4 regions of the Halomonas sp. ABH4_019 genome follow, and region 1 is predicted to be linked to each of the others. Evidence: riboswitches for the same ligand, from Rfam matches in the RefSeq annotation. Region 1 holds a riboswitch; each other region holds the start of a gene.

Region 1 (2,190 bases):
GCACCCCGCCGGGGAAGCTCGCCGCCAGCAGGCCCTCGACCGGGCTGCCGGAGGCGATCCAGCCCGGCAGCACGGCGCCGGCCAGGCCGGCCACCCCGCCGGCCAGGGCCGCGGCGGCGCTCATCCGCGCCCACAGCCCCAGCAGCACCGGCACCACGATGGCGGCGCACAAGAGATCGGCGATCAGGAACAGCCGCAGCACCGAGAGCCCCTGCAGGGCGATCGCCACCACCGGCACCATCAGCGCCACGGTGACCCAGCGAGCCGCGCCCAGCGACAGGCCGCGCCGGCCGCTGCCGGCCACCACCAGCGAGGCGATGCCGTTCTGCAGGGTATCGACGCTGGAGGCCACCAGGGTCACCGCCAGCACCAGGGCCGGCAGGGCCAGCCAGCCCGGCGCCTCGGCGAGCAGCGCGAAGAAGGGGATCGGCGGTTCGCCGAGCGACACCCCGGCCATGGCGGCCAGCATGCCCAGGCCGCCGACCACCGCCACCACCAGCACGGTGGCCGCGCCGCCCAGCCAGGCGCCGCGACCCAGGGCCCGTTCGTCCCGGGCCGCCCACACCCGCTGCCAGTAGCCCTGGTGAAAGAGGTTGGCCGCGGTCACCGCGATCACCAGCGTCAGCGCCACGGAGAGGGCGTCACCGGCGGGGATCGACGGCAGCGCGGCGTCGACGGGCAGCGCAGGCAAACGGGCGAGCGCCACGCCGCCCACCACCAGCAGCAGCGCCAGCAGCAGCCAGGCCTGCCAGCGGTCGGTGGCCAGGCTCGCCCGCAGGCCACCCAGCGCGGTGTAGAGCAGGGTCGCCACCGCCACCCCGATCACCACCAGGTCGGCCGGCACCTCGGACAGCAGGCCGGTGATGGCGCCGATGGCGGTCAGCTCGGCGGCCAGGAAGCAGCCCATGTAAAGCACCGAGACCAGCGATACCCAGCGCCGCACGCCGGCGCCGAAACAGGTCTCGGCGTATTCGCCGATGCTGCGGCCCTCGGGCAGCCGGCGGCGGATGGCCGGCCCGAAGGCGCCGAGCACGATGAACGGCAGCGCCGAGCCGATGGCATAGCCGGCCAGGCCCAACGGCCCCACGAAGGCGCCGATCTCCGGCGGTGCGAAGAGGATCCAGGCGCCCATCCCCGAGGCCAGGAAGGACAGCCCCAGGGTCGGGGCCGCCTGGGAGTTGCGGGCGGTGACGTAGTCGTCGAGGGGGCCATCGGCCCGGCGGGCCCTGAGGCCCAGAAGGGTAAAGCACAGCAGCGCCGCGCCGAGCACGGCTGACGTCAGGTAAGGCATGTCGCACTTCCTCCGCCGGCATGAACCGGATCAGGTTCCAGGGTCAGCGACGAACGCTCTCTCAGCCCCGCCCATGGCGGGACTCCCCTGGCGACAGTGAATGAATTGTGAGGGCGACCCTCAAGCCACGGCCGTATCGGCCGATATCGGTATCGCCCGACCAGCATGACACAACGACGCCCGAATTCGAACGTCCCACACGCCGGAAGCCTGCCATGCCATTCACCGAAGCCAAGGAACATGCCCCAGGGTGCCTGCACCGGATCTTCGCCGATCCCTACAGCGCCTTCGACAATCATGTCGGCGAACGCCTGCTCCACCTGCGCGTGGCCCTGCAGGCCCTGCTGGCGACGCCGATGCGCGAGGGGCGCCTGACGCTGCGGGTGATCCACGGCTGGGAGAACGGCGGCTGCGCCCCGGCGGACCTGCGCCACGGCGACCACCGCCTGGGCGACCTGGCGGACTACCGGGCCGTGGCCGAGCGCTATCGGCGGGCCAGCGAGGCCCTGGCGCCGCTGCCCGAGGATGCCGACTCGCTACTCGCCGAGCCGCTGGCCACGGCGATCGCCGCCGCCCAGGCGAACGACCTCGAGGTCGACGCCGAGACCCGCGACAATCCCGCACGCTGGCCGGCCTTCCCCTGGGGCCTGTCGCTCTATACCTTCTTCAAGGTCTATCACCGCCTGACCTACGGCGAGGACGACGCCTACCGCGCGATCCGCTGCGAGACGCCGGACGGCACCCGACAGGTCCACGAGTTCCATCTCGAGGAAGGCGAGTTCGCCGTGACCCTGCCCGCCGACGGGGAGCCCGGCGAGAGCGTGCTGCTGCTGCACGAGAGCCAGTTGGAGCCGGTGGCCCAGCTGCTGGAGGAGTGCGGCGTCTAGCGCCGCTCGACC
Region 2 (2,190 bases), 830 kb from region 1:
GGCATAGCGTTCGGCGTGGCCGGGCATCGCCGGATAGCCGTGATTGCGCGCCTCGCTGTCGAACATCGAAGTCACCACATTCCAGCCCACGCGTCCGCCGGAGATGTGGTCCAGCGAGCCCACCAGCCTGGCCGCATGGAAGGGGCTATAGAAGGTGCTCGAGATCGTGCTGATCAACCCGATTCGCCGGGTCGCCCGGCTCATGGCAGAGAGCGCGGTCAGCGGCTCGAGATGCCAGTGAAAGCCATCCTCAACGCTGCCGGCGCTCATACCGTCGGCGAAGAACACCGCATCCAGCTTGCCACGCTCGGCGGTGCGCGCCAGCGACTCGTAATAGGCGATGTCACCGAGTCGCTCGGCACAGGAATCGGGGTGCCGCCAGGCCGCGCGATGGTGGCCGCAGCCCATGACGAACAGGTTGATGTGCAGTGTCTCGTCGGGGTTGCGCGACGTCATCAGCCTTTCACCAGTCCGCCATCGACGATCAGGTTCTGGCCGGTGACCGCCCTCGCCCAGGGCGAGGCGAAGAACAAGGCCGCGTCGGCGAACTCCTCCGGCGTGGTCACCCGACGCAGCGGCGTGTTCTGCGCGATCAGCTCGAAGACCGCCTCCGGGGTCGCGCTCGACGCATCGGTGGTGCGCAGGAGACCGCCGGAGATCATGTTCACGGTGATATTGTCGGGCCCCAGGTCATGGGACAGCGTGCGGGTCAACGAGAGGAGCGCGGCCTTGCCGGCGGTGTAGTCGTGATAGGGCACCACCGGATTCTGGAACAGGTTGGTGCCGATGTTGAGGATGCGGCCGCCACCGCGTTCGCGCATGCCGGCAAGCGCCGAGCGGATGGTATTCAGCGCCCCTCGGTTGACGCCCTCGATCTGCTGGTTGAGGTGCGCCCAGTCGAGCGCGTCGGCGTGGGGACGCGCATCGCCGTTGAAGGTGAACGCGGGCAAGGCGTTGTTCACCACGGTGGTGATCGGTGCACCGAAGTGGCTGCGCGCCCGCTCGAACAGCGCGGCGACCACCTCGGCCTCCCGCACATCGGCCTGCACGGCCAGGGCCCGCTGCGGCGCTTCCCTCACCAATGCCTCGGCGGCCTCGCGACTCTGGAAGTAGTTGATCACCACCCGGGCCCCCTGGGCGAGAAATGCACGGGTCAAGTGCTCACCGAGGCCGCGGGCACCGCCGGTGATGAGCACCACCTGCTCGTCGATCGGGAGGGAGGAAACAGCCATGGGGTGGGACTCCTTTTACGCGGCAAAGGGCGCCGCGCTGGAGCCGGCCGACATCCCTTCGCCAGTGTGAGCTGGATCAGGTTCAACGGGTATCATCTCAGCGGCGGCTGCCGCACCCCGTGTCTTGGCCGCACCATAGCGCATTCGCGCGCGCAATGACAGTCGGCCCCGCTTGGCGGCGTCGACGGTCGTGAAAGAAAGGGGAAAGGACTAGAGCGAGAAAAGTGACACGATTAAGATCGGCACACCGGATCGCGGCGTGAGCCTTGGCCAAACCGATTGAAGCACTGGAATCGAATGGAGCGGGAAACGAGATCGATGGGGCGGCCATCCGCCGGGCCGGCGCACCGGATCGTGACCCGAGCCTTGGCCAAACCGATTGAAGCACTGGAATCAAATGGAGCGGGAAACGAGATCGATGGGGCGGCCATCCGCCGGGCTGGCGCTCCAGCTCGTGACGGGAGCCTTGGCCTGACCGGTGAGGAAAACCTTTCGAATGGAGCGGGAAACGAGATTCGAACTCGCGACCCTCGCCTTGGCAAGGCGATGCTCTACCACTGAGCTATTCCCGCTTACAGGAGGGAGACGATGCGAAGTGGCGTCCCATAGGGGGTTCGAACCCCTGTTACCGCCGTGAAAGGGCGGTGTCCTAGGCCACTAGACGAATGGGACGCATGGAGCGGGAAACGAGATCCGACCGGGCTGGCGCACCAGCTCGCGACCCTCGCAGGCCCTACTCTAAGTCCATCAACCCGAAGGAAAATGGAGCGGGAAACGAGATTCGAACTCGCGACCCTCGCCTTGGCAAGGCGATGCTCTACCACTGAGCTATTCCCGCAGGTCTCGCATTGTCAAACACCGGAAGTGGCGTCCCATAGGGGGTTCGAACCCCTGTTACCGCCGTGAAAGGGCGGTGTCCTAGACCACTAGACGAATGGGACGCATCATTACCCCAAAG
Region 3 (2,190 bases), on a different contig from region 1:
GACCCCCATCACCTCCAGCCGTTGCCGGACGATCCGCTGCCCCAGGAGCTGGCCACCATCGCCGGGGCCCTCAACCGCCTGCTGGCGCGGCTTCGCGAGTTACGCAGCCGCGAGAAGCGCTTCATCGCCGATGCCGCCCACGAGCTGCGCACGCCACTAGCGGTGCTCGACCTGCACGCCCAGAACGCCCTGGCCACCGCGGACCCCGACGACCGCCGCGAGGCGCTGACCCAACTCCGCGCCGGCGTGGCCCGCGCCACCCGACTGGTCGGACAACTGCTGACCCTGGCGCGCCTGGACCCCGAGCAGGAAGACACCCCCAACCAGGATGCCGACCTGCTGCACGAAGTGCGCGAGGCCCTGGCCGAGCTGCTGCCGCTGGCCGGCGATCACGGCCAGGCGCTGCACCTCGAGGCCGACGAAGGCGCCGACTGGCGACTGCGCACCGAGCCCGGCGCGCTCGCCACCCTGGTGCAGAACCTGGTCGGCAACGCCATCCATCACTCGCCGGCCGGCAGCCGCATCGACGTGGCCCTCGGCGGCGAGGCCGAGTGGTTGACGCTGCGGGTGGACGACCGAGGGCCTGGGATTCCCGAGGCGAGCCGCCAGCAGGTGCTGGCGCGCTTCCATCGCGCCGGCCCGGGGGCCGGCGCCGGCCTCGGGCTGTCCATCGTCGACCGCCTGGTGCAGCGCCACGGCGGGCGCCTGGCGCTTGCGGCCGCGCCCGGCGGCGGCCTGAGCGTGCGGGTCTGGCTGCCCCGCCCGGCGGCTTTACAAGCCCGGGACGAAGGGGGATAGTGAGACCCGACGACAGGGGCGCCGGCACACCATACCGTTCCGGCTGAGAGGCACCCTCATCACCTGACCCGGATAATGCCGGCGGAGGGAGTCGTGCCGGCCCCCGGGCCCGCGCCTCCCGTCCGCCAGGAGGCCCGATGCAATCCCTCGATCCCGCCTCGCACCTCGCTCGGGTGCGCGCGACCACCCCGCTGGTCCACAACATCACCAATCACGTGGCGATGAACACCATGGCCAACGTGCTGCTGGCCCTGGGCGCCTCGCCGGCCATGGTCCACGCCCGCGAGGAGGCCGCCGAATTCGCCGGCCTGGCCGGCGCCCTGACGCTCAACATCGGCACCCTCTCGCCCCACTGGCTGGACGCCATGGACGACGCCGCCCGCGCCGCCAATGCGGCCGGCACGCCCTGGGTACTCGACCCGGTGGCGGTAGGCGCCACCCGCTTCCGGCGCGAGGCCGGCGCCCGGCTGCTGGCGCTCGGGCCGAGCGCGATTCGCGGCAACGCCTCGGAAATTCTCGCGCTGGCCCGGCAGGGCGGCGGAGGACGCGGCGTGGACAGCACCGATAGCGCCGACAGCGCCGAGCGCGCCGCCGTGGCCCTGGCCCGGGACAGCGGCGCCGTGGTGGCGGTCACCGGCAAGGTCGACCTGGTCACCGACGGCCGCCGACTGGCGCGGGTCCGCGGCGGCCATGCCCTGATGCCGCGCGTCACCACCCTGGGCTGTGCGCTGACCGGCGTGGTCGGTGCCTTCCTGGCCGATGCCGAGGACCCGTTCGCGGCCACGGTGGCGGCGCTGGCCGCCTACGCCACCGCCGGCGAGGCGGCCGGCCAGACCGCCGCCGGCCCCGGCAGCTTCGCGGTGGCCTTCCTCGATGCCCTGTACGGCCTCGATCCCGACGCGCTGTCCACCCTCTCCGGCCCCACCACCCACCCCGCCCGCCTGGAGCTCACCGATGCGCCTTGATCTGTCCCTCTATCTGGTCACCGACCCCGAGCTGTGCGCCGCCCGTGGCGTGGAGCAGACCGTGCTGGCCGCGGTGCGCGGCGGCGTGAGCGTCGTCCAGCTGCGCGACAAGCAGGCCAGCGACGCCGAGCTGGTGCCACTGGCGCGGCGCCTGAAGGCCGGACTGGCCGGCAGCGGCGTGCCGCTGATCATCAACGACCGCCTCGAGGTGGCGCTGGCCAGCGGCGCCGACGGGCTGCACATCGGCCAGGACGACGGCGAGGTGGCCGACGCCCGGGCGGCGCTGGGCCCGGAGGCCCTCCTCGGCCTCTCGGTGCAGACCCACGAGCAGCTGGCCCGGCTGGACGCCGAGCGGCTGGACTACCTGGGGCTGGGCCCGGTGTTCGCCACGCCCACCAAGCGCGACCACGCCGCGCCGCTGGGCTTC
Region 4 (2,190 bases), 670 kb from region 1:
ACAAGAGCCGCGACCTGGCCGAATTGAATCAGGCCTTCGACGGCCTGAAGACCATCCTCGACGTGGAGCTGGAGCTGCACCGCGGTTTCTGTCGCGACTGGGGCATCACCGAGGACGACCTGGCGGCGCTGCCCGAGGCCCGCGCCACCCTGGCCTACACCCGTTTCGTGCTCGATGCCGGCAGCCGCGGCGACCTGCTCGACCTGCGCGTGGCGCTCGCGCCTTGCCTGGTCGGCTACGGCGAGATCGCGAACTGGCTCGATGCCCAGCCGTTCACGGTGCGCGGCGACGCCAACCCCTATGAGCCCTGGATCGCCATGTACCAGAGCGACGACTTCCAGGCCGCCATGCGCGCCGAGGTCGCCTGGCTGGACGCCAGGCTTGCCGAGGTGACGCCGGCGCGCTTCGACCAACTGGCACGGCTGTTCCGCGACGCCACCCGGCTGGAGATCGACTTCTGGCAGATGGGGCTGGATCGCGCGGACTGAGATTTCCGTCTATCGCCGAGCTTTTCCGGCGACAAGCCTCCGCGAGGCGCTGTGAACCCATCCCTGGGCGCTACTTTTGCCCTGCGGCACTCTCGCATCCTGCTCCGTTTGCAGGACCAGTGCTGGCCATCCATGGCCAGCCCGTTCGGCGAGGATCGCCTCACCCATGGCAAAAAACCCTCGCTCCGCCTTGTCCCCAGCGCTCGGCTAGCACCGCGCCGACTCGGGCACTAGCGCACGGTAGAAAGAAAGTAGGTAGAGAGAGAAAGGCAATGACACGGCCCGCCTAGCGGCGGGCACCACCACGCTTGACGGGGTGCCGTTGAAGACGGCTGAGATCATGCGGCGCGACGCGCCGGAGCATGGGTCCCGTTGAACCTGAACTGGCTAGGACCAGCGTAGGGATCAAGCGACACGCCGCCGGGCTCGAAGCCTGCGGCCAATGTCCTCCCCAGCTGTCCTCCCTGATAACACCACCCAAGCAAAGGGAGACCGACCGATGGCAAAGACCGATCATTTCCTCGCCGAGAGCGCCCGCGTCGACGACGCCGCCGTCCAGGCCCTGCCGGGCTCGCGCAAGATCTATGTCGAGGGCTCGCGCCCCGATATCCGCGTGCCCTTCCGCGAGATCGGCCTCTCGCCGACCCGCACCTCGGGCGAGGGCCCGGATGAGCAGAACCCGCCGCTGCTGGTCTATGACACCTCCGGCCCCTACACCGACCCCGAGGCCGAGATCGACCTGCGCCGTGGCCTGCCGGAACTGCGCCGCGGCTGGATCGAGGCGCGCGACGACACCGAGTTCCTCGACGGCCCGACCTCCGAATACGGCCGCCGGCGGGCCAACGATCCGATGCTCGCCCCGCTGCGCTTCGACCTGACCCGCACGCCGCGGCGCGCCAAGGACGGCCGGAACGTCACCCAGCTGCACTATGCGCGCCAGGGCATCATCACCCCGGAGATGGAATTTATCGCCATTCGGGAAAATCAACGCAGGCAAGCCCTGGGCAGCGAAGAGGTCGAGCGCATCCTCGGCCACCAGCACCCCGGCGAGAGCTTCGGTGCCCGCCTGCCCGAGGAAATCACCCCGGAGTTCGTGCGCGACGAGGTCGCCGCCGGCCGCGCCATCATCCCCTGCAACATCAACCACCCGGAATCCGAGCCGATGATCATCGGCCGCAACTTCCTGGTGAAGATCAACGGCAACCTGGGCAACTCCGCGGTCACCTCCTCCATCGAGGACGAGGTCGACAAGATGACCTGGGGCATCCGCTGGGGCTCGGACACCATCATGGACCTGTCCACCGGGGCCAACATCCACGAGACCCGCGAGTGGATCATCCGCAACGCTCCGGTGCCGATCGGCACCGTGCCCATCTACCAGGCCCTGGAGAAGGTCAACGGCGTGGCCGAGGACCTGACCTGGGAGGTGTTCCGCGACACCCTGATCGAGCAGGCCGAGCAGGGAGTGGACTACTTCACCATCCACGCCGGCGTGCTGCTGCGCTACGTGCCGCTGACCGCCAGGCGCACCACCGGCATCGTCTCCCGCGGCGGCTCGATCATGGCCAAGTGGTGCCTCTACCACCACCGCGAGAGCTTCCTCTACGAGCACTTCGAGGAGATCTGCGAGATCTGCAAGCGCTACGATGTGGCCTTCTCGCTGGGCGACGGCCTGCGCCCGGGCTCGGTGGCCGACGCCAAC

Evidence for each region. Region 1 has a riboswitch for thiamine pyrophosphate ahead of ACXAFN_RS04380 (sodium:solute symporter family transporter). Riboswitches for the same ligand answer to the same signal wherever they lie in the genome.
Region 2: another riboswitch for thiamine pyrophosphate. It lies ahead of ACXAFN_RS00605 (3-oxoacyl-ACP reductase); the one in region 1 lies ahead of ACXAFN_RS04380 (sodium:solute symporter family transporter).
Region 3: another riboswitch for thiamine pyrophosphate. It lies ahead of thiM (hydroxyethylthiazole kinase); the one in region 1 lies ahead of ACXAFN_RS04380 (sodium:solute symporter family transporter).
Region 4: another riboswitch for thiamine pyrophosphate. It lies ahead of thiC (phosphomethylpyrimidine synthase ThiC); the one in region 1 lies ahead of ACXAFN_RS04380 (sodium:solute symporter family transporter).

Annotation. Positions count from the first base shown of each region.
Region 1 is NZ_JBSWWC010000001.1:964,446-966,635, forward strand. Features, by position in the region: gene ACXAFN_RS04380 (sodium:solute symporter family transporter) at 1-1,291, opposite strand, end outside; TPP riboswitch at 1,281-1,390, opposite strand; gene ACXAFN_RS04385 (hypothetical protein) at 1,507-2,178, shown strand.
Region 2 is NZ_JBSWWC010000001.1:130,403-132,592, forward strand. Features, by position in the region: gene ACXAFN_RS00600 (LLM class flavin-dependent oxidoreductase) at 1-456, opposite strand, end outside; gene ACXAFN_RS00605 (3-oxoacyl-ACP reductase) at 456-1,232, opposite strand; TPP riboswitch at 1,269-1,362, opposite strand; tRNA gene ACXAFN_RS00610 (tRNA-Gly) at 1,730-1,804, opposite strand; tRNA gene ACXAFN_RS00615 (tRNA-Glu) at 1,829-1,904, opposite strand; tRNA gene ACXAFN_RS00620 (tRNA-Gly) at 1,996-2,070, opposite strand; tRNA gene ACXAFN_RS00625 (tRNA-Glu) at 2,098-2,173, opposite strand.
Region 3 is NZ_JBSWWC010000002.1:746,336-748,525, forward strand. Features, by position in the region: gene ACXAFN_RS10650 (ATP-binding protein) at 1-798, shown strand, start outside; TPP riboswitch at 803-905, shown strand; gene thiM (hydroxyethylthiazole kinase) at 936-1,763, shown strand; gene thiE (thiamine phosphate synthase) at 1,753-2,190, shown strand, end outside.
Region 4 is NZ_JBSWWC010000001.1:295,724-297,913, forward strand. Features, by position in the region: gene tenA (thiaminase II) at 1-488, shown strand, start outside; TPP riboswitch at 791-910, shown strand; gene thiC (phosphomethylpyrimidine synthase ThiC) at 988-2,190, shown strand, end outside.